One region of the Shewanella sp. UCD-FRSSP16_17 genome, then DNA from elsewhere that is predicted to be linked to it. Evidence: predicted binding sites of a transcription regulator. Region 1 holds the regulator's gene; the other holds the start of a gene.
What was found. Region 1 encodes sigma-54, which starts transcription at its own class of promoters, with help from an activator protein. Its sites were predicted from a motif close to GTTGGCACGNNNNTNGNNT; they were not measured.
Positions count from the first base shown of each region.

Region 1 (21,529 bases):
ATGGTGTCGTTTGACAGGTGTATACCTTCATTAACGCTGCATTAAAAACTGAGATTTATAGTGCTAATTAAGCATCGTGGCTTAGTCACGATGCTTAATTTTTTTAAGCGTGGTAATATCCTTGATTAATTTAACTAATTTAGTTGGCCAATGAATCTTAAAGACAGCATCTTATACTTAACAAAAGCCGTGGTTTTTGGCCTCGTCATGGCTGCTGTGTTTTTAGTAGTGACTCGTTTTACTGATAACAACAGCTTTAACAATGGCTTGTCTGTTACTCATCAAAATAACGAATTGTCTTTTGCGAGCGCGGTTCGCCGAGCAGCCCCTGCCGTTGTCAATATTTATAGCCTCAGTTTAGATCAAAATAGCCCACTGAATTCCAGTTCACTTCAAGGTCTCGGCTCAGGCGTTATCATGAGTAAAGAAGGTTATATTTTAACCAACTACCATGTTATTAAAAAAGCTGATGAGATCGTCATTGCCTTACAAGATGGGCGAAAATTTACTTCAGAAGTCGTGGGCTCAGATCAAATCACTGATATCGCCGTGCTTAAAATCGAAGGGGATAACCTACCAATCGTTCCGATTAATCTTAATAACCCAGCCCAAGTGGGTGATGTTGTGCTTGCCATTGGTAATCCTTACAACTTAGGACAAACCATTACTCAAGGCATTATTAGTGCCACAGGTCGAAATGGACTCAGTTCAGGTTATTTAGACTTTTTACAAACAGATGCTGCGATTAATGCCGGTAACTCAGGTGGGGCATTAATTGACACAGGTGGGGAATTAATTGGTATTAATACTGCCGCATTTCAGATTGGCGCAGAAGGCGGTGGACACGGAATTAACTTTGCTATTCCTATCAAGCTTGCCCATAGCATTATGGGTAAACTGATTAAAAATGGCCGTGTGATCCGCGGTGCTTTAGGGATCTCTGGCGAGCCCCTCAGCCAAGTGATGGCGCAAATTTTAAACCTACCCGATCTTAAAGGTGTACTAGTAACAGGGGTTGATCCTAATGGCCCTGCAGCTAAAGCGACTTTAAAACCACGCGACGTCATTATTCAATACGCAGAAGAAAGCGTTCCTGGTGTTGAAATGCTCATGGATAGAATCGCGGAAACACCACCAGGCAATAAGGTTAACATTACCATTATCCGTGAAGGCAAGCCGATTGAACTGCCTGTGATTATTGGCGAAAAGTTACCAGAAAATAGCTAATAAAAAGACACTTAATTCAATTAAATAAAAAACCGCTCAATGAGCGGTTTTTTATGGGTATAGTCTTTAGCTTATTAAAAGCCTAATCACGTTAGTCTATTCAGAGACACGTACGACTTCGCCGCCTAGCCCTTTGAACTTTTCTTCAATATGTTCATAACCACGGTCAAGGTGGTAAATACGATCAACTGTAGTAATCCCATCAGCCATTAAACCTGCAATCACTAAGCTGGCAGATGCACGTAAATCAGTCGCCATCACTTGAGCACCATTCATGCGCTCAATACCTTTAATGATACAAGTATTACCTTCAAGTTCCATTTCTGCGCCCATACGGCTCAGTTCAGGTACATGCATAAAACGATTTTCAAAAATCGTTTCAGTCACATGACTCGTTCCTTCAGCTAAAGCATTTAACACACAAAACTGAGCTTGCATATCGGTTGGGAATGCAGGATAAGGAGCCGTTTTTATATTCACGGCCTTTGGACGTTTGCCTTTCATATCCAGCTCAATCCAATCTTCACCTGTAGTGATTTCTGCCCCCGCATCTTCTAACTTAGCAAGTACAGCTTCAAGCGAAGAGGGATCGGCACTGACACAACGCACGCTACCACGAGTCACTGCAGCAGCAACAAGAAATGAACCTGTCTCAATACGATCAGGCATGACACGGTGCTCACACCCTGAAAGACGCTCAACACCTTCAATTTTTAATGTAGCAGTACCGACACCCGAAATTTTAGCTCCCATCGCTATCAAACAATGCGCTAAATCATTAATTTCAGGCTCTCGCGCAGCATTTTCAATAATGGTTTCACCATCAGCTAATGCTGCAGCCATCAATAAGTTTTCGGTTGCCCCAACGCTCACCATATCCATAAAGATATGCGCACCTTTTAAGCGACCATCGACACGAGCTTTAATGTAGCCTTCTTTTACTTCAATCTTAGCGCCCATTTGCTCTAAGCCTTGTAAATGAAGGTTCACTGGACGAGCACCAATAGCACAGCCGCCAGGCAGTGACACATCTGCAGTACCAAAACGTGCCAGCAACGGCCCTAAAATTAGGATCGAAGCGCGCATGGTTTTGACTAAATCGTAAGGTGCACAAAACTCATTAAGCTTTGCAGCTGAGATGCAGTATTTACTGTTACCTAAATCTGTGACTTCTGCGCCCAAGCATCGTAGTAATTTAAACGTGGTATTTACATCGCGTAAACTTGGTACGTTAGAGACGATAAAGTCAGTTTCAGCAAGCACGCCAGCAAATAGAATCGGCAATGCCGCATTTTTAGCACCAGAAATAGTGACATCTCCAGAAAGTGGCTTACTGGCTTTAATTGTTAATTTATCCACACTGACTCTCTAATTACATATTAAATAATTTTTCACGCTTCCACTGTGTCGGCGTAAATGTTTTGATGGTCAGCGCATGTAATTCACCACTAGCAATATGGTCATTTAATGGTGCATAAATCGTTTGCTGCTGCTTTACTTTGCTCATGCCATCAAAACATTCGCCAACGGCAACAACTTTATAATGACTTCCATCTGAAGTGACATGCACTTCATCAATCGTTAGTGCTTCTGTTAAAATCTGCTCGATTACTTTGCAATCCATGAAATTGGTTACCTTAAATTCAATGCTAGTTTTCTAGAAAAAAGGATTCTAAATCATATAACTCAATGAGTCTTTTTAGATGTTTACTCGGATGTGCCAATCTCCTTGGCTGAGTGGTGCTTTTACTGCTTTTACCTAAACTAACCAGCTCAAGTAAAAAAGCGACGCCTGCGCTGTCGGCATACTCTAAAGCAGACAAGTCTAACACCTGAGTCGAATCAGTAAACAACTCTTGTCGTTTTGGCCATAAATCGATGACCTCTATTTGCCTTAGTTGCCCTTTAATTTCACAAATGTCACCTTGCTGTAAAAACTCAATCACGCAGCATTTTCCTTATCCTGTTTGTAATTGATTTCTTGCTGGGTCTTCTCTTTAAGCATCTCAATCACTGAATCAACCCCTTTTTGGCGAATAAGGTTGGTGATTTCTGACTGTTTAGATGCCAGCAAACTGACCCCTTCAGCGACTAAATCGAATGCTTTCCAACTGTCATCTTTTAGGCGTCTAGCCTTAAACATCACCTTAATTGGCGGACGACCGTCTTCAATGATTTGCACATTTACATCAACAAACTTTTCATTTTCGAATTCACTAGCTGGAGAAAATTGCACTTTTTGTCCAGTATATTCGGTGAACGCTTGCGCATAAGTCGCAACCAGATACCCTTCAAATGCATCAACAAAACGCTCTCGTTGCTCTGGTGTGGTGTCACGTAAATACTGCCCCATAACTTTATAAGCGGCATACTTATAATCCACATAAGGCATTAACTCTTCGCGCACAATGACTTTCAAATGACTCAAATCAGCATCAATGAGCGCCTTATCAGCATCAAAACGTTCAAAGGTTTTACTGGATACTTGCTGGACTAATTTAAAAGGGTCATGGGTGTCGATCACTTCGCTAGCCTGTACTGGAAAAATGATGACCGCGAATAAGACACAAACACGCCATAAACGTATGAAAAATTGGCTCATGATACTCTCCTATTAATCCTTCGAAGAAACGCTATACAGAAGTTGCCCAATTAAATCTTCTAATATTAATGCTGAACGAGTGTCATGGACTCTATCGCCATCCGCTAGCATCTCTATATCATCATCCATAAAACCTGGAGTTAAGCCTAAGAATTGTTCCCCAAGTAACCCCGAGGTTAAAATTGATAAGCTACTGGTTTCAGGGAATTGATCATATTGCTTGTCCATCGTTAACGTTACCACGGGCACAAGTTTTTTAGTGTCTAAAGTTATATTTGTCACGCGGCCAACGACAACTCCGCCAACTTTAACTGGCGAGCGTACTTTTAACCCGCCAATATTGTTGAACTCTGCCTTTAGAGTATAGGTAGCTTGATTGGGTTTTAGTTCTACGTTGGCAACATTGAATACCAAAATACAAAATGCCAGCAGCCCAGCGAGCAAAAATACGCCTACGAATAATTCTACTTTCCTTGTCAACATACGCTTCAACCACTTAATTTATGAACGTTAAAAATATGACTACTGACCAAACATGATTGCAGTCAGCAAGAAATCTAATGCGAGTACGACCAAACTTGCTTGCACCACGGTCGAGGTAGTGGCTTTGCTTATCCCTTCAGGGTTTGGCGTGACTTCATACCCGCGATATAAAGAAATCCATGTCACAACCACACCGAAGAAGGTACTTTTAATCAAGCAATTTACAATATCCTGACGCCACTCAACCGACGCTTGAAGAATTGACCAAAAAGACCCGCTATCAATGCCTTTCCATTCTACCCCCACCAAATGACCACCCAATATTCCAACAAGGCAAAACATCATGGTTAATAATGGCACTGAAATCACTCCAGCCCAAAAGCGAGGTGCGATAACTTGCTTTAACGGATCAACGGCCATCATTTCAAGACTAGACAATTGCTCGGTAGATTTCATTAATCCAATTTCAGCTGTCAATGCTGAACCCGCTCGACCTGCAAATAAAAGAGCTGTGACCACTGGGCCAAGTTCACGCAATAAACTCAAGGCAACCATAGGCCCTAGGCTTTCAACAGTACCAAAATCAGCAAGTACGGTATAACCTTGAAGCGCTAACACCATACCTATGAATAGACCTGATACGACGATAATCACCATTGAGCGCACACCAAGCACATAAATTTGCTTGAGCAGTAAAGGAAGCCCTTTTTGCAACCTAGGTAAATGGGCAATTGCCCCCCACAGCATAAGACCAGCTCGCCCTAAACCAGCGATAAAATCTAATGCGTAGCGACCGATGTTTTCAATGCGGTTAATCACTCCCATTGAGCATCTCCTGTTGGTAATCTTCGGCAGGAAAATGAAATGGCACAGGGCCGTCAGGATTACCTTTGATAAATTGCTCAATTTGACGATTATCAGAAGCACGTAATTCTTCAGGAGTTCCTGAAGCAATGACTTTTTTCTCCGCGATGACGTAAACATAATCGGCAATACTCAGCACGGCGTCCACATCATGAGAGACCACCACTGAAGTTAAATTTAAGGTATCTGATAATTCGCTTATCAATTTCACCAGCATACCCATGGAAATAGGATCTTGGCCTGCAAATGGTTCATCATACAAAATCATTTCAGGTTCTAGTGCAATTGCCCGCGCCAACGCTGCCCTTCTCTGCATTCCACCAGACAGTTCATTAGGGTGCATCTTTGCTGCGCCTCGAAGTCCAACCGCTTGTAGCTTCATTAACACAATTTTACGAATAAGCTCTTCAGGTAAGCCTGAATGCTCTCGCAGGGCAAATGCGACGTTATCGAATACATTCATATCGGTAAATAACGCACCACTTTGAAAAAGCATGCTCATTCGTTTCCGTAATTCGAATAATTGCGGACGTGTTAATTGATGAACATTTTCACCACTAAAAAGTACCTCACCACTGTTAGGCGTTAACTGGCCACCAATCAATTTGAGTAAGGTTGTTTTTCCGATGCCACTCGGGCCCATAATCGCTGTCACCTTCCCTTTGGGAATGCTCAAGCAAATATCATCAAAAATAACACGTGATCCACGATTGAACCCCATGTGGCGAACTTCGACCAATGGCATTGCTGAATCTAATAATTTGGAATCGGATATTGAAGAAATAATAGCCTTCCTGGCGCATGTGGTGTAGAGCTGAATTGTACGAAATTGTGTAAGAACCTACAACAAATCAATCACCATGAGTTACAATCCACAACAATTATCGCATCAGCTCATATTTTTGTTAAAATCCTGCACAAATATCGCTATTAACACACGTTTTGGAACCACATGCTTTTTAATATTTTAATGCTAATCGCTGGATTAGGCGTATTAGTTTGGAGCGCAGATCGCTTCGTATATGGCGCAGCCGCTTTCGCTAGAAACCTTGGCCTACCTCCAATGCTGATTGGATTAACCATTGTGGCCATGGGAAGTTCTGCTCCTGAAATGTTTGTGGCTGCAACAGCGTCGATGGAAGGGATGAGCAATACTGCCGTTGGAAATGTTCTAGGTTCAAATGTTGCTAACATCACCTTAATTCTTGGTATTACAGCACTATTAGGTGCTATATCAGTTAGCTCACAAACCCTTAAACGTGAAATTCCGTTAATGTTAGCGGCAACTGTGTTAGCCGGATACCTCATTCATGACGGTATGCTAACCCGATTTGAAGGCACAGTGCTTTTGGTCGCTTTCTTCTCGTTAATGGGTTATTTCATCTGGCAAGCACTGAGAAATAAGCAAATAGATCCATTATCTGACGAATCTGATGCAGAGATCCCTAAAAATGTACCTACATTACATGCTATTATCTGGATTATTGTTGGCATGGTTTTGCTACCGCTTTCTGCTGACTGGATGGTAACCGGCGCGGTAGGCATTGCAAAGACATTTGGGTTATCAGATTTAGTCATTGGTTTAACCATTATTGCAGTGGGAACAAGCTTGCCTGAATTAGCAGCATGCGTAGCTGGCGTATTAAAAAAAGAAGATGATCTCGCAATTGGTAACATTGTGGGTTCGAATCTGTTTAATATCCTAGCGGTACTTGCTATACCAGGATTGATTGCCCCAGGGGAAATAGATGCCAATGCTGCTGGCCGTGATTTTTACATGACACTTGGTACCAGTGCAGCCCTTGCTGTGCTCGTATTATCAAGTGGAGCGAAGAAACAATTAACTCGCTGGCATGGCGCCATATTATTAGTCGTCTTTATTGCGTACCAGATTGTCTTATTTCAATCTCAATAACGGGGCATAAAGATGGGTCACTCACCATTGTTAAAGACTCATTAGCATTGGAAAAAAACGAGAAACATATGATAAATCAAACACAGTTGCGTCAATGGGGTCGTCAAGTCATTGATATTGAAAAAACAGCGTTAGATAACTTATATCAGTACGTTGATTCAGATGCCTTTGGCCAAGCTTGTGAACTAATTTTGCAGTGCAAAGGTAAAGTGATTGTCATGGGCATGGGTAAATCAGGCCACATTGGCAATAAGATTTCAGCCACCTTGGCCAGCACAGGAACGCCTGCATTTTTTGTTCACCCAGGTGAAGCAAGCCATGGTGACCTAGGTGCACTGGCTAAAAATGATATTATCTTAGCAATTTCTAACTCTGGTGAGTCGAGTGAAATTTTAACCTTGCTACCCGTTATTCAGCGCATGGGTGTTCCAGTGATTGCGATCACGGGTAAGCCTGAATCTAACATGGCGCGATTATCTAAACTGCATCTTTGCATTGAAGTACCAGAAGAAGCTTGTCCATTAGGATTGGCGCCTACTTCAAGCACTACCGCAACCTTGGTAATGGGAGATGCCCTAGCCGTCGCATTATTGCAAGCCAGAGGCTTTACTCGTGATGATTTTGCATTATCACACCCAGGTGGATCATTAGGACGTAAACTCTTACTTAAAGTATCAGACGTCATGCATCAAGGAAGCGATGTTCCGCAAGTTAATAGCCAGGTTTGCATCACTGAGTCACTATACGAAATATCCAATAAAGGACTAGGCATGACTGCCGTTATTGATGATAACCAACAGTTAGTCGGTATCTTCACCGATGGTGATTTACGCCGAGTGATTGATGCCGAAGTCAATTTACGCACCACGCCAATCTCACAAGTGATGACCCCTAATTGCATTACCATCAGAGCTGATATTTTAGCAGCACAGGCCTTACAAGTGATGGATGAAAAAAGTATCAACGGCTTAATTGTTGTTGATGAAAATCAACGCCCAATTGGCGCACTTAATATGCTTGATATGGTAAAAGCAGGAGTCATTTAATATGTCGAATAGTCAAGTTCATCAAGGATTATATGGCCCTGTATCAGACGATATTTGGCAACGCGCTAAAAAAATCAAACTCCTGATCTGTGATGTTGATGGGGTCTTTTCTGACGGGCGTATATATTTAAGTAACGCAGGCGAAGAGTTGAAAGCTTTCCATACCCGTGATGGTTACGGTATTCGATCGATTTTAACTAGCGGTATCAGTGTTGCCGTTATCACAGGCCGAAAGTCTGCCATTGTCGAAAATCGAATGACGGCGCTAGGTGTTAGCCATATCTATCAAGGGGTAGACGATAAGCTCACACCATTTAAAGAGTTACTCAGTATTTATAATGTAACGCCAGATGAAGTTGCCTATATCGGTGATGACATGGTTGATTTACCCGTTATGAAAGAAGTGGGCTTAGCTGTTTGCGTAGCAGATGGTCACCCATACGTAAAACAACATTGCCAAATGATCACTCGCATTAATGGCGGTAACGGCGCTTTACGTGAGTTAACTGATTTACTGCTTGTTAGCCAAGACAAATTCGAAACAGCCCACGGAATGAGTATATGAGCCGTACCACCCTCGCTATTCTCGGCTTCTTTGGTGCAGCATTAGTTTTATACTGGCAAGTGCAAGTGAAGCGTAGTCAAATGGAAGCCAATAAGCTTCCCGATCCCGCGCGTCCAGAATTCATCGCTAATGACTTACGAAGCACAGAATTTAACGAGCAAGGATTAGTACAAAGCCGGGTGTCAGCAAAACACATGGAACACTTTCAGCAAACCAATGAAACCCTATTCACTGAGCCTGTATACCTTATCTATCCAGAAAACGGCGAAGCTGAGTGGCAATTAACCGCTGAATTAGGCAAGCTTAATAAAGAAACTGGTAAAGTGGTGCTAGAAAAAAATGTTATTATTGATGCAATAAACATCAATGAACCAGTACAATCGCTAACCACAAGTATGCTTGCGTTAGATTTAAATACCATGATCATGACGTCTGATCGACAGATTAATGTCTCAGGACAAGATTTTAAAATACAAGGCTTAGGCCTTTATGCTGATTTAAATGCCGAAGAGTTAGAGCTTTTAAGTCAGGTAGAAGGAACATATGAAGCAAAGTAAAACACTGACATTTTCACTCAATAAGCTTATGAAAACAGACTTTATTAGAAAAAGTATTCTGGGTATGAGCCTAATGGGATTGAGCTTAGTGACAGTCACCGGCGTTCATGCCAAAGAAGGTGATTTACAACAAGAGCTTAAAGTTGCTGCCGTCAGCCAAAAAGCAGATATTAAAAACAACCAAGTGATTTTCTTCGGCCCAGTGAATGTGACGCAAGGCACCATTAATATTAATGCCGATCAATTACGTGCATTCAGTGAAGAATCGGGTGGCAAAAAAACCATGATTGCGACAGGTAATCCAGCCACATTCTCACAAGAACTCGATGATGGCCGTATCGGTACCGCAAGTGCAAACGAAATAAAATATGAGCTTTCGACCAGTATTTTAACCTTAAAAGGCAATGCAAAACTTGACCAAGCAGGCAGTCAGGTTACTGGCAATCTCATTAGCTATAATATTGATAAACAGCAACTGATCGCTGAAAGCACAGGTGAAGGAAAAGACAGAGTTATCACAATTTTTCAGCCAGAAAATTACCCTGACTTGAATAAAGAAAACGAAGAACTTGATAACTCAGACGAAGCGCCGTTAGAAAATAATGATTCGCTTGATAACCCAGATGCTGATACGACTGACAATGCATCTAACAATGTAACTGAGAATCAAACAGTGACTCCTGAGGCAAATGCTGTTGAAACTAACACTGATGCCCTCCTTGAATCAGTCACCCCTCAAGAATCTGATATTCAAAACTCAACCAATGCAGACATAACGACCCCTGCGGCAGAGCAAAAGCAATAATGACACAAATTACCTTAACAGCTGAGAACTTAGCAAAAAGCTATAAAAGCCGCCAAGTTGTCAAAAACGTTAGCCTAACCGTTAAAACGGGTCAGATTGTTGGTCTTTTAGGGCCAAATGGTGCAGGTAAAACCACAACCTTTTATATGGTTGTTGGCTTAGTCAAAAGCGATAAAGGTCGTATTTTGATTGATTCTGACGACTTGACTGCAGACCCAATGCATTTACGTGCTCGTAAAGGTATTGGTTACTTACCTCAAGAAGCCAGTATTTTTAGAAAACTCACTGTGCACGATAACATCATGGCAGTGCTGCAAACCCGTAAAACCTTATCGAGTGAGCAACGAATCGAAGAGTTAGAGCACTTATTAGAAGAGTTCAATATTACCCATATTCGTGACAGCCAAGGTATGGCTCTATCAGGTGGTGAACGTCGACGTGTAGAAATAGCACGCGCTTTAGCCGCCAATCCTAAGTTTATTTTATTAGATGAACCATTTGCGGGTGTTGATCCTATCTCTGTGATAGATATTAAGAAAATTATTCAACAACTAAAAAATCGTGGTCTTGGCGTATTGATTACCGACCATAATGTCCGTGAAACACTTGATGTATGTGAGCGTGCGTATATTGTCAGCCACGGAGATTTAATTGCTGAAGGTACGCCTGCTGAGATCTTAGACAATCAGCAAGTCAGGTCAGTATACTTAGGTGAGCAATTCAAGCTATAGTTAGCATTCTTTAGTGTACAAGCATGGCATTTTCGCGGCCAACCAGTCCCACTTTTTAGCGTTATACACTAGACTCAAAACGTAACGCTAATTTTTGGCAAAGTAGAACCCAAGTTCGGTTAAAGTCTAGCTAACACTTACAAAAGTGCTAGACCCATAACATTGTAGTCGCGATGATGAAATTCAATTAGGGATAAGCGGTAAATGAAAGCCTCACTCCAACTTAAAATGGGTCAACACCTGACAATGACCCCGCAGTTGCAACAAGCCATTCGCTTATTGCAACTTTCCTCTTTGGAGCTACAGCAAGAAATTCAGCAAGCACTTGACTCAAATCCTCTTCTTGAGCTTGAGGATGAGTTTGCCAAAGCAAAAGAACCAGTCAAAGACAATGCTCAGCAAACTGACACCGATTTTAGCGATAACAGCCAAGTCAGCGTAGAAAAAGACACCTCATCAGTCGATACCACAGAGTCACTTACGAAAGAGTCCATGCCTGAAGACTTACCAATGGATACCACTTGGGATGAAGTCTACACCGCCTCTCCTAACTCAGGTTCTGGCGCTGTAAGCCGTGATGACGATATGCCATTTCAAGGTGAAACGACTGAAGGTTTGTACGAACATTTAGAATGGCAAAAAAACTTAACCCCATTTTCTGAAAATGACCTCGCCATTGCGACAGCCATCATCGACGCAATTGATGATAGAGGTTACTTAACCCAATCAACAGAAGATATTCTCGATGCACTCGGTCTTGAGGATATTGAACTTGATGAGGTTGAAGCCGTATTAAAGCGTGTACAACATTTTGATCCAGTGGGTGTCGCTGCAAGAAATTTAAGCGAATGTTTGATGATTCAATTGGGACAATACCCAAGCGAAATCCCTTGCATAGAAAATGTAAAATTACTGATATCTGAACACCTAGATTTAATAGCAGGCCGTGATTTCAGATTACTAATGCGTAAAACCAAGCTTAAAGAAGATGATTTACGCGAAGCGATTCAATTTATCCAAACACTGAACCCTCGCCCAGGGTTACAAATTACTCCAATCAAAGATGAGTACGTCATCCCAGATGTCACAGTGTTTAAAAAGAATGGCCGTTGGGTCGTTGAATTAAACCCAGATAATATGCCTAAAATAGGCGTAAATCAGCAATATGCGGCCATGGCAAAAGGCTCAGCCAATCAAGCTGACAGCCAATTCATTCGCGGTCACTTACAAGAAGCCAAATGGTTTATTAAAAGTATTGAAAGCCGCAATGAAACCCTGTTAAAAGTGGCAAATTGTATTGTTCAATTCCAGCAAGGTTTCTTTGAGTTCGGCGAAGAAGCCATGAAGCCTATGGTATTAAATGATATTGCCGAAGCGGTAGAGATGCATGAATCGACCATCTCACGGGTTACAACTCAAAAATATATGCACACCCCTCGCGGCCTTTTTGAACTAAAATACTTCTTCTCTAGCCACGTAAGTACCGATGATGGCGGAGAGTGTTCTTCTACAGCAATCAGAGCCTTTATCAAAAAGCTGGTCGCCGCAGAAAACCAGAAAAAGCCACTTAGCGATAGTAAAATGGCGACGCTACTGGCAGAACAAGGGATCAATGTTGCTCGGCGTACGATCGCCAAATATCGTGAAGCAATGCTCATCCCTCCCTCAAACCAACGCAAAAGCTTATAAGCCTTTGTTATTGGAGGATGATCTATGCAAATTAACCTGACTGGACACCATATCGAAATTACTCAATCTTTACGTGAGTATGTGCAAACTAAGTTTTCAAAGCTTGAACGTCACTTCGAACAGATCAATAATGTTCACGTTGTGCTCAATGTACAAAAGTTACAACAGATTGCCGAAGCTAAATTGCACCTCAAAGGAGGTGAAGTTTTTGCCGTATCTCAAAACGCAGATATGTATGTCGCAATTGACGCCCTGATAGACAAATTAGACCGTCAGGTAATTAAACACAAAGAGAAGTTAATTAAACACTAACGATGGAACTTCGCACCATCCTGCAGCCGGCGTGCACTACCTGTGCCACTCCGGGCAGTAAGAAAAAGGTACTGGAACTTATCAGCAATTTAATGGCTGACCAGTACCCTACTCTATCTTCACAAGCTATTTTCGAAAGTTTAATAGCACGTGAAAAAATGGGTAGCACAGGTATCGGCAATGGCATTGCGATTCCACATGGGCGTTTAGACGACATTGAATCGCCGATCGCTATTTTGATCAAATGTGAAGAAGCTATCGACTTTGATGCTATTGATAAGAAGCCAGTAGACATTTTATTTGCCTTATTGGTTCCTTCTGAGCAATGTCAGCAACACTTAAGCACGTTATCAAGTATGGCTGAGAAATTAAGCGATAAACTCATCCTTAAAAGACTTCGAAAGAGTCATGACGCTACAGAACTGTATCAGGTTATTACTGCATGAAACTTGTCATCGTATCAGGACGATCGGGCTCAGGTAAGTCAGTTGCTTTAAGAGTGTTAGAGGATTTAGGTTATTACTGTGTTGATAACCTGCCTCTCCCACTGATTGGCAGCCTACTAGAGCAGCTAAAAGGAAATAACGAACTTGTCGCCATCAGTGTTGATGTGCGTAATATCGAAGAGCAAGGCAAAGTATTAGAGCAGCAAATCGCTTTGTTGTCCGACGATACCACGATCATTAGTTTATTTTTAAATGCCAATGATCAAGTACTGCTTAAACGATACAGTGAAACACGTCGATTACACCCGCTGTCAAAAAATCAAATCTCATTACAAGAAGCGATTCAACTTGAAGGTCGATTGCTCGAGCCAATCGCCAAAATGGTTGATCACTACATCGACACATCTCAGCTGAATATTTACGATTTGAGCGATCAAGTCCGACAAATTCTTATGGGCAGTGTTGATAAAGAATTAGTCATTCACTTTGAATCATTTGGATTCAAGCACGGTATGCCTACTGAAGCCGACTTTATGTTTGATGTCCGCTTTTTGCCAAACCCACATTGGGAGCCAGAGTTAAGACCATTAACGGGTCTTGATCAACCAGTACAAGAATTCTTAGGCAGACAACCCCTAGTCAATAAGTTCATCTGGCAGATTGAGAATTTATTTGATACTTGGATGCCGCACCTTGAGCGCAATAATCGCAGTTACCTTACCATCGCGATTGGCTGCACAGGTGGACAGCATCGCTCGGTTTATATTGCAGATCAACTCACACAGCGCTTCAGTAACAGTAAACACCAAGTTAGCGCTCGTCACCGAGAGCTAAACCTGTGACGATGAATATCTCCAGAGAAATCACCATCAGTAATAAACTTGGGCTTCATGCTCGAGCGGCAACAAAATTAGCTATATTGGCTACGGAATTTAAAGCCAGCATTACCTTGATTCAAGGTGACAAACAAGCCAGCGCTGCGAGTGTGTTAGGGTTGTTAATGCTAGAAAGTGGTATAGGGAAAGTGATTACTGTTCAGGCTGAAGGCCCTGATGCGCAGCAAGCACTAGATGCGGTTTGCCAACTGATTAACGACAAATTTGACGAAGAAAGCTAATCCTTTTATATGATTTAACGCTTTCAGGCCAACTCGTTGCTAGTTATCACTTACTAGCAAAACATTGAAATTTACGACTTTAAACCGCTAACAGCCATGCTTTATTAACCTCATATCCTACTCGGGAATACGCTTAAACTAAGCTTTTGCGCTGCTCAAAGCGCATTAAAACAATCAACGGCAAATTATCAACAACAAACAGTGATAGTTAACTATAATAATCTCATGACCCACACCATAACCTGCTTATTTTTTATACAGCAATCAACGCCATATTAGAAACTGCTTCTCCCTTTACACACTGTTAAGTTAATATTAGCAATCGAATTTTTGAGGAGTGGCGAATGAGTATCGAAGTGATAGATAGCGAACTTACAGAACAGCGCCTAAATCAGCTCACCCAAGCACTTGGTAGTGGTATGTTTGTGCATGTGCGCAATATGCTGCATGATATGGCCGCTTCTGATGTCGCCCTCATTCTTGAGTCATCTCCCCCTAAAACACGCCAAGTTTTGTGGCAACTTATCGACCAAGAGCAAGCCGGTGAAATTCTTGAAGAACTCGGTGAAGAGTTAAAAGATTCGCTTATCAGTGGCATGACACCTGAAAAAGTTGCGCAAGCCACATCAGGAATGGACACCGATGACCTGGCTTATATTTTACGTAGCTTGCCAGATGCAGTGTATAAGAAAGTACTGCAATCGATGAGTAGCCAAGACCGTCACCGAGTTGAACAAGCGTTATCCTACCCTGAAGATACTGCCGGCAGTATCATGAATACCGATACCGTGACTTTGCGTCCTGACGTGAATATTGATGTGGTACTGCGTTACTTACGCCAACGAGGCAATTTACCCGATACGACAGATACACTCTATGTGGTCGACAAAAACGACCATGTACTTGGCGGGGTCCGTTTAGCCGATCTATTAACCTGTAACCCTAGCGAAACGATCCGCAGCATCATGGATCCGGAGCTTGAAAGTATCCCTGTTGATATGCCAGATAATGAAGTGGCACAGTTATTCGAACGTCATGACTGGATTTCAGCCCCTGTCGTTGATGAACAGCAGAAGTTATTAGGCCGTATTACCATTGATGACGTCGTCGATGTTATCCGTGAAGATGCCGAGCACTCCATGATGGGGATGGCGGGGATGGATGATGACGAGGACACATTCGGTCCCGTCATGAAAAGTACCTTCCGACGTTCTTTGTGGTTAACAATCAATTTATTTGCCGCTTTACTTGCTGCCTCTGTCAGTAACATGTTTGAAGGTACCCTTGAGCAGTTTGCCACTATTGCCATTTTAATGACCATTGTTCCGAGCATGGGCGGCGTTGCAGGTAACCAGACATTAGCTTTGGTCATTCGTGGTATTGCCCTTGGGCATATTGGTCAAAGTAACTCTCGCTGGTTAATAGGCAAAGAGTTAGCCATTGGTTTCCTTAACGGCATCATGTGGTCAGTGTTGGTATTTTTTGCCGTTTGGCTGTGGAAAGACGATATGGCCTTAGGTGGTTTGATTGGTGGCGCCATGCTAATCAATATGACTGTTGCAGGTCTTGCAGGCGCCAGTATCCCACTCTTACTGAAAAAGTTGAACATCGATCCTGCATTAGCAGGTGGTATGGTGCTTACCACAGTAACCGACGTCATCGGCCTATTTGCCTTTTTAGGTTTAGCGACGATCTTCTTAATGTAGTCGATACCCGACCTTCGCATCTCACTAAATCCATGCCAAACGGCATGGATTTTTTAATCCTTCTAAATCATAAACGACTCACTGTAACACTCCTCATTCATACTGATTAAGTGATAATGGTTTACCGTTAATGTCACTAGAAATGACGCTCAAAAAGTCTGGTAAATTAAATTTACCAATAAATCACCACTTTGCACCAAAATGGATAATTTGCACCAATGTAACACAACGCATTTTTTAGAGTTAACACACTAAAAAACTAACCAACTGTTAATTAACGATAAAATATTTATTTCAAAATTGGCACGACTATTCCATATAGATATATACCACCTTAGAGGTAGATGCATTTTTGACCAATTTATGACTCGATTAGAGATGTAATACAGGGAGTTAAGTATGAATTATCTAAGAATTTTCATTGAAAACTGTCAATATCAGTGGCACTTCTTCCATCACCTTGGATTGAGCAGCTGGGATATTGATAATAATCATTAATCTAAAAAACCTCTTAATTTTATGAAGGTTCGTGGTTAACAAAATTGAGTAGTAGGAACAATGATGACGACACTAAATCGAATATATCCAGATGAATTACAGCAACAAGTAATCAAGGAAGTAAAAGACAATAATCGATTAATTTCAGATGTTGCCAAGCAATATAATGTGTCAGCAAAAACCATTTACCAATGGGTGAAGAAAAGAAAACAACCTCTAAAATCAGTGAGCAAACAACAAGATTTAGCCACTGAAATTGCAACTGAAATAGCAAATTTGCAGAAAAGGCTATTTCAACTGAATCAAGAATTAGTGTCTGTAAAAGGACATTAAATTCAACGTTTCGGAAAGAAAAATGACTTTAGCATTCGTCCCCATCGGAAGCTAAACAATCGCAGTGATTTTTCTTTCCAATTTTATTTTCAAACATTGAGCGCTAACAACTCATCGTTTGAAGGCAGTTCCGACAAGAAAGGATGCGTTATTTTCGTCCCCCAGCGAAAATCTCTCTCCCCCACCTCTCTTGTCAATTTTATACCGTGGCTTAGCCTAACGCTTAGCGTTACAAGAGTAAGGTTAAGAATAGGCAGCCACAGCCTGCAAGTCAGGTAAAAGTTTCAAGATAATGATTGCTGTTTAACTCCCCGTAGACAGCAATGGCTATTTTGAAGTACGTTACAGGGTCTAATAACAATAATATGTAACGATAAAATGTCGAAAGACAATGCAAACAAAAGCCCTAATGAAATGGATTCATTAGGGCTTTTACCTTTCTAGGCGCAGTATACAGCGCTACAGCCAACGAATGAGCGACGGGCTTTAAAACAATGATTAATTATTGCTTACCTTTTTCAAGTTCAAAATAACGTTCAGTCGACCAGTCAAAATAATACTCATGACCATCCCATTCATAGTAGGTATGACCATCACGTTGTATCACTCGTGCATTGTCTGGCAACTTGCTAATCCCCTTTGCATACTCAATGCTAGTGGTTGTTCGTTTTGGCGCTTCAACTGCTGTGACTGGTTCAACATAGTTATTACGGGATTGGTTGTTCATATAACGATCACGGTAATAGCGGTCGTAATAATCGTATCGATAAGGATAACGCCAACCATTGCCCCATCTTCCTCCCCAACCATTATAGCCCCAACGGTTATACCAGCGGTTATTCCAACCACTGCTCCATCCTACGCCAATACTGGGTCCCCAATAATTGTTGTAACCGACTCCCCAGCGTACTGACGAACCTGAATAACGATCATAACGATGACTGCCAGCCGAATGGCGATGTTTAGCACCATTTTCTGTAGCAACAGCGCTCATTGAAGAAGTACGAAAAGATTCAGCCATAACATGTGAAGGCAGAATAGCCAGAGTCAGGCTTATTGATACGAATAACATCGACAATCGGTGAGGTTGACTGAATATTGCCATTTGATCGCTCCTAGGCTGAAAGATCACAAAGCCAATTAATATCAGTTTACCCTAAAAAGCCACTGAACCAATAATCTTGGCTTAACCCAATATTATATAAATGCTATAGTGCGCCCCAAAGAGCGATTATAAAAAGAGTGAATTAGCCATGAGTTTTAAGGATTTACGTAGCTTCATCGATCACCTCGAAGCCAATGGTGAATTAAAGCGTATTAGTTATCCTGTTGATCCTAATCTAGAAATGACGGAAATTGCCGATCGTGTGCTTCGTTCTGGCGGTCCTGCATTGCTTTTTGAAAATCCAACAGACAAATCTATGCCTGTTTTAGTGAACTTATTTGGCACTCCAAAACGGGTTGCCATGGCACTCGGTAAAGAGGATCCTCTCGCCCTACGTGAAGTCGGTGAGTTATTAGCATTCTTAAAAGAGCCAGAGCCGCCTAGTGGTTTTAAAGATGCGATCGCGAAAATCCCAAAATTCAAGCAAGCACTCAATATGCCGCCTAAAACGGTCCGTAATCCACCATGCCAAGAAATCGTCATCACTGGCGATGAAGTGGATCTAACCAGCTTACCTGTTCAACATTGTTGGCCTGGTGATGTTGCACCTTTGGTGACTTGGGGTTTAACCATCACTAAAGGCCCGCGCCAAAAACGCCAAAACTTAGGTATTTACCGTCAGCAGTTACTGGGTAAAAACAAATTAATTATGCGCTGGCTCGATCATCGTGGCGGCGCATTAGACTTTAAAGATTTCAAAGAAAAGCACCCAGGTGAGCGCTACCCTGTGGTCGTTGCTTTAGGCTCAGACCCTGTCACCATCTTAGGTGCGGTGACACCTGTACCTGACTCAATGAGTGAATATGCCTTTGCAGGCTTACTGCGTGGTGAACGCACTGAGGTCTGTAAAGCGATTAGCTGTGACTTAGAAGTTCCAGCCACCAGCGAGATCATTTTAGAAGGTTATATCGACCCTGAAGAAATGGCAGAAGAAGGGCCCTATGGCGACCATACTGGTTACTATAACGAGACAGACAAGTTCCCAGTTTTCACCGTTACTCACATGACACAGCGTAAAGACGCCATATATCACAGCACATACACTGGCCGTCCACCTGATGAGCCGGCAATGTTAGGCGTGGCATTAAACGAAGTCTTTGTGCCTATTTTACGCAAGCAATATCCTGAAATTATTGACTTCTACCTGCCGCCAGAAGGCTGCTCGTACCGTATGGCAGTCATTTCAATTCGTAAGCAATATGCAGGTCATGCCAAACGCGTCATGATGGGAGCTTGGTCTTTCTTACGTCAGTTCATGTATACCAAGTTCATTATTATTGTTGACGAAGACGTGAATTGTCGTGATTGGCAGGATGTCATCTGGGCTATTACCACCCGCATGGACCCAACTCGCGATACCGTCATGGTCGACAATACGCCGATTGATTATTTAGATTTCGCTTCACCTGTGGCGGGTTTAGGCTCAAAAATGGGACTGGATGCCACCAATAAATGGCCAGGCGAAACCGATAGAGAATGGGGCACTCCGATAGTGATGGATCCCAAAGTGAAAGAAAAGATTGATGATATTTGGGAAGAATTAGGTATTGATGATGCACCAACGCTATAATGGTGATCTATATCACACTAGCGCAACCTAGACCCTACATATATAAAAGAAAATAACCCTTCATAGAAAGGGCTAAAAGGATGTTAGATGAACACCATTCGCTGTAAAGTTGTTAGCGTCACCCCATTTAACGACGCCGTGTTTCAGGTCACCTTACAACCTGAAGCGGCGTTTGATTTTAAAGCAGGTCAATACTTATCTATTGTCATGGGCGAAAAAGACAAACGTCCATTCTCAATTGCTTCAGCGCCAGGTGCTGAACTAATTGAGCTACATATTGGTGCTGCTGTCTCAGAAAGCTACCCAATGCAAGTCGTTGAGCGCCTTAAAACCAATGACTACATAGATATTGAAGCTCCAGCAGGAAATGCATTTTTACGTCAAGAAAGTAACCGTCCACGTATTATGGTTGCTGGCGGTACAGGGTTTTCGTACATCAAAAGCATCATCGAGCAACAAATTGCGACAGGCCAAACCGTCGCGACTCAGTTTTATTGGGGTTGCCGCACAGAAGAAGCCATGTACTACCAAGCTATCGCGCGTCAATGGCATGAAGAGCATAACTGGTTAGAGTTTATCCCTGTGGTTGAAGAAGCCCCTGCTAATTGGAATGGTAAGCAAGCCAATTTATTAGCACAAATTAAGCAAGACTATGTCAGCTTAGTTGGCTATGACATCTACATTGCTGGCCGCTTTGATATGGTCGGTGCAGCCCGTGAAGTATTTCGTGAAATGGGTGTCGATGAAGCTCATCTCTACGGAGATGCATTCGCCTTTATTAAGTAATTAAAGGCGAATTGATAGCAAGCTATTCAACCTTCTCAAAATTGAATCCTTGCTGCCCAACAAAAAGCCGACTATCTCAGTCGGCTTTTTTGTTATTTGCGCTCGTTTACAGCATCAACTTAAGGGCTAGAATTGCACCTTCTCGTACTTAGACCAAGCGACTAAACCATCCATAAACGGTAAAATCCACACCGCAGTATCTTTGGTCTTGTGTACCCTGAAAAGCGTCATATTCGTGACTTGGATATCATCACGTCTAATTTCTCGATAAAAACGCATTGCAGATGAGGTAACGAAATCAGGTTTGATAAACTCTTTATGTTCGATATTGGTATAAAAAACATCAACATCATAGTCGCCAATCTTTTGCTGATATTGATTAAACGTCCCTCGTGTTTTCCACTTAATTGGCGTAGTTACACAGTCTTCATCAGTAATACAGGTCGTGGTATAAATTTGGCCACTGGTGTCATCTTCATAAACCAAAGACAGACTAAAATCACCCCGAATTAACTTTTCACCAGCCACAGGAAAGTACACATCAGCATGATAATGATGCTCAACAATGTTACCGACACTGTCTTGTGGAATAAGTACACGGTTGTATCGAATTCTATCTTCCATTTTCTGACTGAGTGGCACAAATTCACTCATATTCAAACCAGCAGGCTCTGGAGTTAACGTATTGATATTAATGATGCCTTCACCATTACAATCATCAAGTGTATAACCAGGACACGATGCAAAAGAGTAATGAGCTCCATTTGTTAACGCAAAAGCACTAAAGCCTTTTAAGCCTTCAACAATATTACTTTCTGGCGCGAGATGTTTTTGCCATTTGGACTTATGCACTTGGTCGGTATTATCTTTATAAAGCAAAGTTGCACTTTCCATCACACCACCGATATTCAGTTCAACTTGTTTGTCACTGCTCCACTCAGAGGTTTTTTTCAAAACTTTATGATATTCACATTGATACCAAGCTAATGTAATTAGCCCAATCACAACCATAGCGCCGGCTATTTTTACCATAACACCAACATCTAAAAACGCTGCACGCAGGGTATCGCGATCCGTTAACGACACCATTTTGACATGGCTACGTTCATTAA
Region 1 covers NZ_LZFV01000024.1:196,847-218,375, reverse strand. The annotation lists gene degS (outer membrane-stress sensor serine endopeptidase DegS) at 151-1,227, shown strand; gene murA (UDP-N-acetylglucosamine 1-carboxyvinyltransferase) at 1,324-2,586, opposite strand; gene A9267_RS12410 (BolA family protein) at 2,600-2,851, opposite strand; gene A9267_RS12405 (STAS domain-containing protein) at 2,877-3,173, opposite strand; gene A9267_RS12400 (MlaC/ttg2D family ABC transporter substrate-binding protein) at 3,170-3,829, opposite strand; gene mlaD (outer membrane lipid asymmetry maintenance protein MlaD) at 3,842-4,312, opposite strand; gene mlaE (lipid asymmetry maintenance ABC transporter permease subunit MlaE) at 4,352-5,137, opposite strand; gene A9267_RS12385 (ATP-binding cassette domain-containing protein) at 5,124-5,921, opposite strand; gene A9267_RS12380 (calcium/sodium antiporter) at 6,129-7,091, shown strand; gene A9267_RS12375 (KpsF/GutQ family sugar-phosphate isomerase) at 7,160-8,137, shown strand; gene kdsC (3-deoxy-manno-octulosonate-8-phosphatase KdsC) at 8,139-8,702, shown strand; gene lptC (LPS export ABC transporter periplasmic protein LptC) at 8,699-9,259, shown strand; partial or broken gene lptA (lipopolysaccharide transport periplasmic protein LptA) at 9,324-9,869, shown strand; gene lptB (LPS export ABC transporter ATP-binding protein) at 10,064-10,795, shown strand; gene A9267_RS12350 (RNA polymerase factor sigma-54) at 11,000-12,484, shown strand; gene hpf (ribosome hibernation promoting factor) at 12,509-12,796, shown strand; gene ptsN (PTS IIA-like nitrogen regulatory protein PtsN) at 12,799-13,242, shown strand; gene rapZ (RNase adapter RapZ) at 13,239-14,084, shown strand; gene A9267_RS12330 (HPr family phosphocarrier protein) at 14,087-14,359, shown strand; gene mgtE (magnesium transporter) at 14,704-16,065, shown strand; gene A9267_RS12320 (transposase) at 16,627-16,896, shown strand; gene A9267_RS12315 (hypothetical protein) at 17,399-18,001, opposite strand; gene ubiD (4-hydroxy-3-polyprenylbenzoate decarboxylase) at 18,150-19,631, shown strand; gene fre (NAD(P)H-flavin reductase) at 19,719-20,417, shown strand; gene A9267_RS12300 (winged helix-turn-helix domain-containing protein) at 20,544-21,529, opposite strand, start outside.

Region 2 (11,041 bases), on a different contig from region 1:
ACACTGTAATAAACTCTTTAATAATTCTTCATCCCATGCGTACGCATTAACAATAATTGGCAGTGCCGTTACCATTAATAAACGCTCAATGAATACCTGTTGCAGTGGCGTCAAAGACTCAGTAAAAAACACCAAACAAAGAGCATTGCCTTTTATAATTTGGCGCTCTAACTGACTCAAAGAACTTGCTTCCATACACGGGTCGATACTACTCAACTCCGACATACAATCGATAAACACGTTTTCATTGGTAAATGAAGGATCACGATATACTAAGTTAACCACGACTAAGTCCTCACTTCACGCTGCTTACTTTGATACTCTCTTGATGAAGAGTGATCGTATGCAGTTTCACAAATAGGATTAAAATCTGAATTACCAGAGATAAATTCTTGTTGAATATCATTTTGTTGTTCGTCAGCCCAGTCAACTTGATTACTACACGTTAACTGTTGATTATTAATGCTATTTTCAGACGTATCAAATTGGTGAGCATTATGAATAGATAGCTTATTTAATTGAGTGACATTATTTCTACATAACCAACTTTTACTTGCGTATGTTAAGGCTGTGTCAATTGCTAAATTCGGTGTTGATAGCATTTTCACTAATGCGACAGTCGCAGTAATACTGGCCATAGCTTGTTGTAATTGCCCATCAGTAAGTTCGCTTTCAGCAATATCTTCACCGTGCCAAAGTTGTGCAAGCAAATAAGCTGGCAAGTCCGACTGCCCTACTTTAGCGCCAACAAATGCTTCAAGCTGAGTAGGAAGATCAACATGGTTCAATTCAAGTGTTTGCTTATCGCCACTTGCACCAAATCTAAGCAATTTTACACTTGTACTCACTCTTGGATTGATTTCTGTTTCACCTTGTAACCCCTTAAAAATCGCAATGTCGGCGTGTTGCTTTGCTAAAGTATCGCCAGCTTGCTGCTCTGCTAGTAACATTGCGACTTGTTGGTGCTGCTCATCTAAACCTGGGTGAAAATAACTACGTAAACTGAATGGTGCATTGGTAGGATTGATACAGCGAACTGACATTTGAATTAAACTACGTAGGCCTAACTCCTGGTGCAAGCGGCGACAATCATTGAGCACAGGAACGATATCGGCAGAATTGACATAAATAATCCCTGTTTTTGCTAAATTAACTTTAGCTTGCTCTGCAGTAAAACACCGTGGAATGTCTAACGCCGAAATAAAAGACTCTACATGTCTTCGGTGAGGAAGAGACTGGCTGTCACCATGTAAAATAATCGTTTGGCCTTTGCGCGCGATGGTTTTAGCGGCTAATAATAACCATGGTAATTGCTCTCGCTTTCCAGCATATACTGGCCAATCTATGTCCGCATTAAGGTCTTGCCATTCTTTGCCAACAAGCTGTTTTAGCCCAGAAGCAACGCCTGCAAGCTCTTCAACTGACTCTCCTCTGACTCGCATTAGCATCATTGCAGCTGCCATTTGAGCAGATGATAGCTCCCCATTAGCGAAAGCCCTAATGAGATGAGATGCTTCGGCAAAGTTTAAACTTCGGCTACCTTTCACGCCTTTGCCTAATGCTTTAACCAGCTTGCGGTTATCAAAGTCATCAGCATCAAGCTGTGTTTTTGAATGTTGTTCAACCATTGACGACCTCGGCCATTGATGTCGCACTGACATCAGCAAGTAAAGCAGCTAGCTCTTGCCCAACAGCAACCACTTCACCAATAATAATCAGTGTCGGGCCAGAGTCTTTAATTGTTTCAGCTTGTTCTGCCATCGTTGAGACATTGGCGTAAGTCACTAATTGATTGGGTCTGCCGCCATTTGTGATAAAAGCAACGGGTAAATCAGCTGGCGCATCAACAGCGAGTAGCCCAGATGAAATAGCCTTGGCCTGCTCTTTACCCATATAAAATACCAGTGTCGACTCAGCTGCGAGTAATGCTTTCCAATGTGTTGGGGCTTGGTCAAACTTAGTTCCCGTCACTAAAGTCACTGAACGTGCGGTTCCTCGAAAAGTAAGCGGGATACCTGTATTCGATGCGCAACCTAATGCCGCTGTTACTCCCGGTGTAAATCGGCTTATCAGGCCATTTTTTGCTAAAAATAGCGACTCTTCAGCACCGCGACCAAAGATATGCGGATCGCCCCCTTTTAGACGAACAACTTTTTTTCCTTGAAAGGCTAATTTGGCCAACAAGGAGTTAATATCATCTTGCTTATAACTAGGTTGGCCACAACGTTTTCCGACAAAGTGTCGTTCACAATCAACTGAAACGAGAGATAAAATATCACTGCTTACTAGGCTGTCGTAAACTAATGCGTCAGCTTGAGAAATAATTCTAGCGGCTTTAATGGTCAACAAATCAAGTTGGCCACAACCTGCGCCAACAATCTCAACCTCACCAGCAACTAACTCGCTGCTAGTAACTTTAGAAGGATTACTCCCAGCAACACTATGGTTCACTAATTGACTGATTGAATGACTCATCACGCCACCTCCTCTTGAGTTGATTTAGATTGTTTTTTATTTTTTACTGCCACAGTCTCTATAGCCATATCTTCAAGACCAAGTAGCCAAATATCACTTGCACATTGCACCACTTCACTATGGCAACTGCCGCATTGCTTGCCACAACCCAATTCTGACTGTGTCTGTTCAAGCGCTTGTTCAAAATCACCTTGGCTCAATATCGCTTCATTACCACTTGTTCGATGAGCAAACACCAAATTATCTAACGCTTGCAGCATCGAATCCTGAATTTTGGCCTCTGTGACACCAGTACATGCACAAATAAGCGGACTGTTACCAGCTTTAATCAGTTGATGTAATCGGTTCATTAGCCCTGTATCTACTGTTTCACCGATAAGAAGATGCATCGGCTCAAGGGCGACTTCAACTTGCTGCTTACTTAGCAATTTAAGCGACACTAATTGGCCCTGATTCATATTGCACTGCACATGAATAACTTGCTTATTCAGTAAGCTCACCGTCCATTTTAAAGAGTAACTAGTAGACTGAAAATTAAAGCCTTTTTCCGCATCATCAAAAGCGATGTGATAACACTCACCCGCTGACAAACTTTGCTGAACATTCCAACATGTGCCGGTAAATAACGGGTCATGCTCGCCAAAGATAATCCCTTGTAATGCCAGCTCTACTTTAGTAACGGTTGTTGCTTGGCATTTAAAGCCAGGTTGCTTCGATATTGGGTCTAACTGACTATTTAGTGTTTGATTCACTCCTTTACCAAGGGAGAACTGCGAAGACCAATGCATTGACATGAAAGCCATATCGGGAGATTGATTGTCGTCGGCAACAACCCTTGCCGTAGCTTGAACACTCGATGTACTCTGTTCGCAACTTACTTGAGCACGTTCAGCATCAGGCGTTGCAAAACACACTAAATCACCATCATTTAACTCAAGCTGTTGAATTTTGATTGGATGTAACGCGACAAATGGTTCAGGAATACTCGCCCTAAGGCTGGCAATGTGGCCAGTGCGAGTCATGGTATGCCACTGATCTCGATTGCGGCCACTATTGAGCAATACTTGATGTTGACCGACACTCAACTCTGACTTGAGCGGCTGTGTTGCAATAAACTGCGCTTTAGTAGAAGGCGTTGAAAATAGCCCACCTTGATATAATCGACGCTCAGTTTGTCCAAGCATTGCGGCACTTGTTACTGGCCATTGAGTTGGCGCTAATCCGTCGTATTCAGCATCAGTTAATTCACTCATGCCAGAGATATCAAATTGTTTTTCAGGAAATTGTGCTTTTACTGCTTTTGAAAGCTGAGCAAACTCTTTAAACACAGCCGCACTATTTGAGAATGTAAATGCTGCGCTATACCCCATGCGTTTTGCAACTTCAGCAAGTGCCCACCAATCAGGTTTTGCATTGCCTTTAACGGGTATAAAGCCACGTTGACGAGTGATAACACGTTCGCTGTTAGTGACAGTGCCACACTTTTCTGACCAACCTAAAGCAGGTAATAATATGTCGGCTTGTTTTGCGGTTGCGGCATCTTGGGTGATATCTGATACCACCACAAATGGGCAAGCATCAAGTGCCTGCTGTACTTTTGCAGTGTTCGGTAATGAAACTAACGGGTTTGTTCCCATGATCCATACGGCTTTAATTTTGCCATCAGCCATCGCATCAAATAATTCAACTGCAGTTAACCCTTTATCTTTAGCAATGGATTCGGTTTGCCATACATCTGCTAATAACTGTCGTTCAGGAGCAGAGAATCCCATATGGCAAGCAAGCTGTGTGGCAAGTCCACCGACTTCTCGCCCGCCCATCGCATTAGGCTGACCAGTTAAAGAAAAGAAACCACAGCCAACTTTACCAATATGACCAAGCGCGAGATGGCAATTGATGATTGCATTCGTCGAATCGGTACCTGAAGTAGACTGATTCACTCCCTGACAACTGGCAGTAATGACTTTCTCATGGGCAATAAATAACTGATAAAATTGGGTTAATTCGCTTACCGTTAAGCCTAAAGACGATGCAAGCTGGTCAGTTTTAACAAGATCAGTTTGTGAAGATAGGGTGTGAAGTACATCATCAAAACCTTCTGTGTGCTCATCAATGTACGTCTTATCTTGAGCCTCATTTTCAGAAATAAATTGCAATAAACCATTAAACAACAGACTGTCAGTGCCAGGCGTAATTTGTAAATGAAAATCTGCTTGAGCCGAAGTGGCCGTTTTAGCTGGGTCAACCACAATGATTTTTGTACCAGATTGCTCGCGCGCTTTAATCATTCGTTGAAATAAAACAGGGTGAGTCCAAGCGCTATTCGCCCCAACTAACACAATAACATCCGCTTGCTCAAAATCGTCATAACAGCCCGGCACAACATCTTCACCAAAGGCACGCATATGCCCACTCACTGCAGATGACATACATAAACGTGAATTGGTATCTACATTGGCTGTACCAATAAAGCCTTTAGCAAGCTTGTTTGCAACGTAATAGTCTTCAGTTAGCAACTGACCTGATAAATAAAAAGCCACAGAGTCTGGCCCGAACTCAGCAATTGTCTTTGTAAAAGTGTCTGCAATTGTTGTTAACGCCACATCCCAGTCAATTGGCTTACCTGACTTACGTTTGGGATAACGCAGTGTATTAGGCTGAACCAAGCTTTCTAGTAACCGTTCGCCTTTAGCACATAACTGTCCTTTATTAGCTGGATGTTGCAGATCACCCTCAAGGTTATACATGGGTGCACTTGCTTTTGAGTTTTTCTGCTCATCGTTAACATGCGGCGTTACCTCTGCAAGAGGCGAAACACTAACACCACAGCCTACTCCACAATAAGCACAACTTGTTTGGATACTAGACCGGATATGAGACATGCAACTTCCTTTTACTGACAAAATTCTATGTCAATAACATCGCAAAAGTTGTGCCAATAGCCAAAGTGATGATTTTAAAGATGTTTTAAATTTGAGGGTAAGGTTTCAATCAAAAACTGTTCTAGATAAGTGCATTATTTTGCACCAATTAAGCGCAAACCATTGAAAACACAGCAATTTAAATACCTCTTTAGGGGTAGTTTAATTATAAGTCACTGAACATGCAGTGGGTTTTTGATATACAAATATCAGTCAATTTAAGGCGCTTGAATCAAAGCAAAAAAAAGCACCGTCATTAACGGTGCTTTATTCATCAGTTGTTACACAGTTCAACTAGCTCAATTACTGAGCAGAACGACCATCATCATGACAACTATCACAAGTTGGTACGTCACCCACATTCATATCATGTGGCGCGTGACAATCGGCACACATTAACATGCCGTCATGCGGTGCATGATTATCATCCATTTCAGCTAATGTGCCATGACAGCTTTGACACTGTTCAAACTCATACTCACCATCAGCAGATGGTTCACCATCAGCGTGACAGCTTTCACAGCCACCCATTTCGGCATGGAAATCAGCTAAGTTTTCATCTGACGCAAACGCGTTTGTTGACAATGTCAGTACAGCTAAAGCTGCTGCAAACAAAGCCACAAGAATTTTATTGCTCACTATAATACCCTCCATTTGTGATAATAAAGAAAACGATCATCAATTAGCTTTCTTAGTTATCGGTTATCAGCACGACATTTTGACTCAATATTTTGGCTCAATACTTTGACTCTACAATAAACTTAGCTAACACTGCTTAATTTAGCAACAGTAAATACAACTACCCAAGCCTAACATTGAACCTTCTCCCTTAACATGCGTCACGCGATGTAACCACAAGATTAAAGTGGTCATCATTCTACTCGCACAATTTCAAAAAGAAAGTATTAAAAAAGGAGCCCTTGGGCTCCTTTTCGCAATCTTATTAATGTATTAGCTGTTTTTAAGTGCGCTAATGCGTTTGTCTAACGGCGGGTGACTCATTAAGAATTCAGCCATTGAACGCTTACCATTAATACCTAATGCAGCCATTTGTGCTGGCATTGCACCTGTTTCTGGCCCTGTTTTTAAACGCTCTAATGCAGCAATCATTTTATGCTTACCTGCAAGTTTAGCTGCGCCTTCGTCGGCTTTAAATTCACGAATACGTGAGAAGTAAGCCACAATCATTGACGCTAAAATACCGAATAGCATGTCCATGACAAAAACTACGGCCATGTACGCAAACATACCTAAACCTTCACCATCTTCGCTGTTATTAGCAACGACGTTGTTAACAATGCCAGCAACAACACGAGCGGCAAAAATAACGAAGGTATTAACAACACCTTGAATTAAGGTCAATGTCACCATGTCGCCATTGGCAACGTGGCTAACTTCGTGCGCTAATACGCCTTCAATTTCGTCTTGAGTCATACCATAAAGTAGACCAGAACTCACCGCGACCAATGCATTGTCTTTACTTGGACCTGTGGCAAAAGCATTCATTTCTGGTGATTGGTAAATCGCCACTTCTGGCATTTTGATACCCGCTTGCTCAGCTTGACGGGCAACGGTTTCAACTAACCAACGTTCAGTGTTATCACGTGGTGTTGTAATGACTTCACACCCCATGGTCTTTTTAGCCATCCACTTAGAAATCGCTAAACTGATGAATGCACCACCAAAACCGAACATGGCAGCAAAAATTAATAACCCGCTCATGCTTGAGGTACTCACCCCAAGTAACGACATCACAATCGAAGCAACTAGCAAAATTGCTAAGTTGGTGCCAATCAATAACATAATACGTAACATTACAACTCCTATCTGGCACTAACGCCGCTTAAAACTTTCTAATAACGTACAACCATGTCTTCATGCATGATTGTTTAAATCTTTTGCCAATTCTACTTTTTACATTGAGTGTATGGCGATAGCTCAATGCATAATGACATAATATGTCCTATTAGGTTATTTTCAAGGTGTCATCGAAAAAAATGACATAAAATGACAAGTTCTTGAAAATATCACATCAAGCCTAATCTCAGCTGAATGGTCTTCGTTAAATTATGACTTAATCGCTATCAGAGATAAGAAGAGCGCAAAGTCTAGGTAGATAAGATTAATCCAAGCTTAAATTTATCCTCCATTAATCATTTTCCATCCACTTAGGTTATGGTTTGTAATTAATCTTTGTTAATATCCAATAAATATAAGAATAACTAGCGATTAATTAAACAGTTAAGGAAATCGAAATGGCCGTAAATGCATTAATGCTCAGCAGTTCACGTGAAGGCAATACTCCCTATTTAGCCCATGCCATTGAGTTCATCAAACCGCTTACTACTCACGCAAAAAAATGGGTGTTTATTCCCTACGCAGGCGTGAGTGTCGATTATGATAAATACCTTGCAATGGTCACCGAAGGTTTAGCCCCACTGAATATTGAAGTCAGTAGCATTCATCAATACAGTGACCCAAAACAAGCGATAAAAGATGCAGATGGAATTTTAGTTGGCGGCGGTAATACTTTCCAATTATTAAACGAGTTATACCGTTACGATTTGGTGCATTTATTAAATGAGCAAGTGAGCAATGGTAAGCCATATATCGGCTGGAGTGCTGGCTCAAATATTACAGGGCTGAGTATTCGCACCACAAATGATATGCCAATTGTAGAGCCTGCTTCATTTACTGGCTTAAAACTGTTGCCATTTCAACTAAACCCGCACTACACCAACTATCAAGCACCTGGTCATAACGGTGAAACTCGAGCGCAGCGATTACTTGAATTTACGATTGTCGATCCTATTACGCCAGTTATTGGTATTCAGGAAGGTACAGCCCTTTGGCGTCAAGGTGATACTCTCTCACTTGTCGGTGAAAAAGACGCATATTTATTCCATGGTAAAGAACAAGAGGTCGTCATTCCTGTTGGCAGTGATTTAAGCCATTACTTGGATTAATCCCTCATTAATACTGGGTAGGTTCTGCATAAAACCTTGCGATTGAATCATACCTAACCAAAAAAGCCTTAAATTCATATTGAATCTAAGGCTTTTTAACGCTTTTAACCGCTAAGTTAACTCAGCGATTTAGAAAGTATAATTGACTTTAAGACTGAAATAACGGCCCGGTTGCGTGTAATTATCTTCTGTCACACCTAAATTAGACATTAAAAATTTAGATTGGCCAGCCACATCAGCGTAATCAATGTACTCAGTGTCAAATACGTTGAATACCCCGCCACGTAATGTCCAATTATCACTTAGCATGACATTAGCCGTGATATCAAATACTGCGTAACCAGCTGTATTGTAAACTTCGTTAAAGCCCATATCTGGCATGCCCGGAATTGGAGGGAAGATATCTAAGTCAGTTGTTCTGTCCATGTTATCAGCAAAACGAACCGTCAACCCAAAATCCACTTCCTTATTAGCAAGGTAAGTGTAGTAATTCATCCCAACATTACCTTTGAGCGGACTAACTGAATTTAAATAATCACCGTTTTGATCTTCACCATGGGTATAAGCAATGTTACCCCATAGTTCAATTTCATTTGTAAACCAGTGGCTAAATGACGCTTCAGCACCGTATAAAGTCACTTCATCGTAGTTGATATATTGATACTCAAGTGACTGAGGTAGTGCGCAGCCGAAAATACCGCCACACCCAACAAATTCCCAATCAATATAGTCTTTGGCTTGAGTGTAGAATGTGGTCAATTCGTAACGTGTATCACCATGATGACCACGAACCCCTATCTCAACAGTATGGCTTGATTCTGACTCTAAATCGTAGTTTGCTTGAATCAATACAGGGAATGGCATTTTGCCATCTTTAACCTCAAGCTCACCCCATTTTTGATCAGGTGTTGGCATTTTATAACCGTACGCATACTGAGCGTATACGTTGACGTTATCGGTCATATGGTACACAAGACCTAACTTAGGTGACCAAAAGCCATCGCTCATCTCTTCAAAATCTGCAGGATCACGACCAGCATCTTCAGCTTGTTGTTGATCAGGTGTATTGCTGAAGTAATCGTAACGCAAACCTAAAATGGCATTTAACTTACCATCGTAAAAAGTAATATCATCTTGAATGAAAGCACCAACTCGTAAGCTTTTAGTATCTGCAAATGAGAAGGTATCCGTATCAGATGGCGACCAGCTACCATTGTCATCAATCACTTGATAATCACGAGGGCGGCTCATTTCTGATTGTTCAACATCGAGGCCATAAATAATATTGTGATCGTGACCCGTTAGCGATAATGATTTAGCAAACGTACTTGCAAATCCAACACGGTACTCATCAAATTGGTAATCTCTTTTCTCGGTAATGTCACGAATACCGCCTTGGGCGCCATCATAATAATCACGTTTTTCAGTTTGATCAGTTTTACCGTAATACAAAACAAAATCGACACTATCGTGGATACCACGGTCTTTAGTCGAACGAAGACGCAAAGAGGTATTTAACGCCTGTGTTTGACGGTCGTAGTCAATTGAACTTAAGTTATCTAAGCTGTTTTCCCAGCGATCTAATTGCTGGTTCATGTAATCCACGGTTAACTGTAAGTTAGTGTCATCATTGAAGTGATATTTGCTTTTTACGATAAAGCTATCAGTGACAAGATCACTATCAGGCAAAGTACCATCGTAGTTTTGCTGCTCTTCACCTTCACGGCGTTGATACGTTACTAAGTTATCAAAATTTCCTGCAGAAAATGCACTAGTAAAACCCGCAGTGTACTCATCATTCATACCTGTGTAACCAGCATTCGCCGAGAAGTAGTAATCTTCACCACGTAAATAGTCATCAGCATCTTTAGTGGTCATCACAAGAACACCACCTAATGCATCTGAGCCATACATCGTTGATGCAGCTGCTTTTAATACTTCAACTTGTTTTAAGCCTTCGACTTCTGTCAGGCCACGACCTGTACCTTCAGCACCTGGGCCTAATGGTGATGCGTATTGATTATTTACACGAACACCATCTTTAACCATCATCACACGGTTTCCGCCGATACCGCGAATAGTCACTGAGCTAGGTTTGCCTGCACCACCTTTAACATCAACAGCGGCTTCATTTTTGAACAGCGTTGCGAAATCTGAACTCATGTTGCGGGCAATAGCTTCTTCATCAATTACAACAACTGAGCCAGCAACTTGATCTAATGTTTGCTCAACACGTGAGCCAGAGATAACAATCACTTCATGGAAGTTAGAGATAGATTGTTTAATGTCTTCTTTAGATACAACTTCATCGGTATCTGCCATAACCTGAGGGGATAATGCAGCAGCAATTGCAGCACTAATTAATTTAACTGAAAGTGGTTTCATCAACGCTATCCTTAATTAAAACTTAATAGGAATTAATCTCATCTCGAATTGCGCAGGAGTCTACCATGAAGTATTTTTCACATAGCGATCTCGATCCCAATATCCATTTATCGTGAATAAACTCATTGAGAATTTTCGCTTATGTTTCATTGATGTAAAAACTTTTCAGAATAATATTTACCAATATGAGTCAAAGCTAATTTAAAAAATAACATTTGTCACTTTTTGCATCTAACATCAGTCGTCAAAGCAACACCATCTAAGTTAAGCTTTGGGTTTACATGCCTTTAATAG
Region 2 covers NZ_LZFV01000001.1:938,919-949,959, forward strand. The annotation lists gene A9267_RS03990 (ANTAR domain-containing response regulator) at 1-285, opposite strand, end outside; gene A9267_RS03995 (hypothetical protein) at 288-1,628, opposite strand; gene cobA (uroporphyrinogen-III C-methyltransferase) at 1,621-2,475, opposite strand; gene A9267_RS04005 (nitrate reductase) at 2,475-5,357, opposite strand; gene cctA (tetraheme c-type cytochrome CctA) at 5,700-6,035, opposite strand; gene htpX (protease HtpX) at 6,348-7,211, opposite strand; gene pepE (dipeptidase PepE) at 7,652-8,362, shown strand; gene A9267_RS04025 (TonB-dependent hemoglobin/transferrin/lactoferrin family receptor) at 8,492-10,747, opposite strand.
Region 2: A9267_RS04005 (nitrate reductase) is a predicted target of sigma-54. The motif match lies at 5,397-5,415, and genes of this name have one in related genera.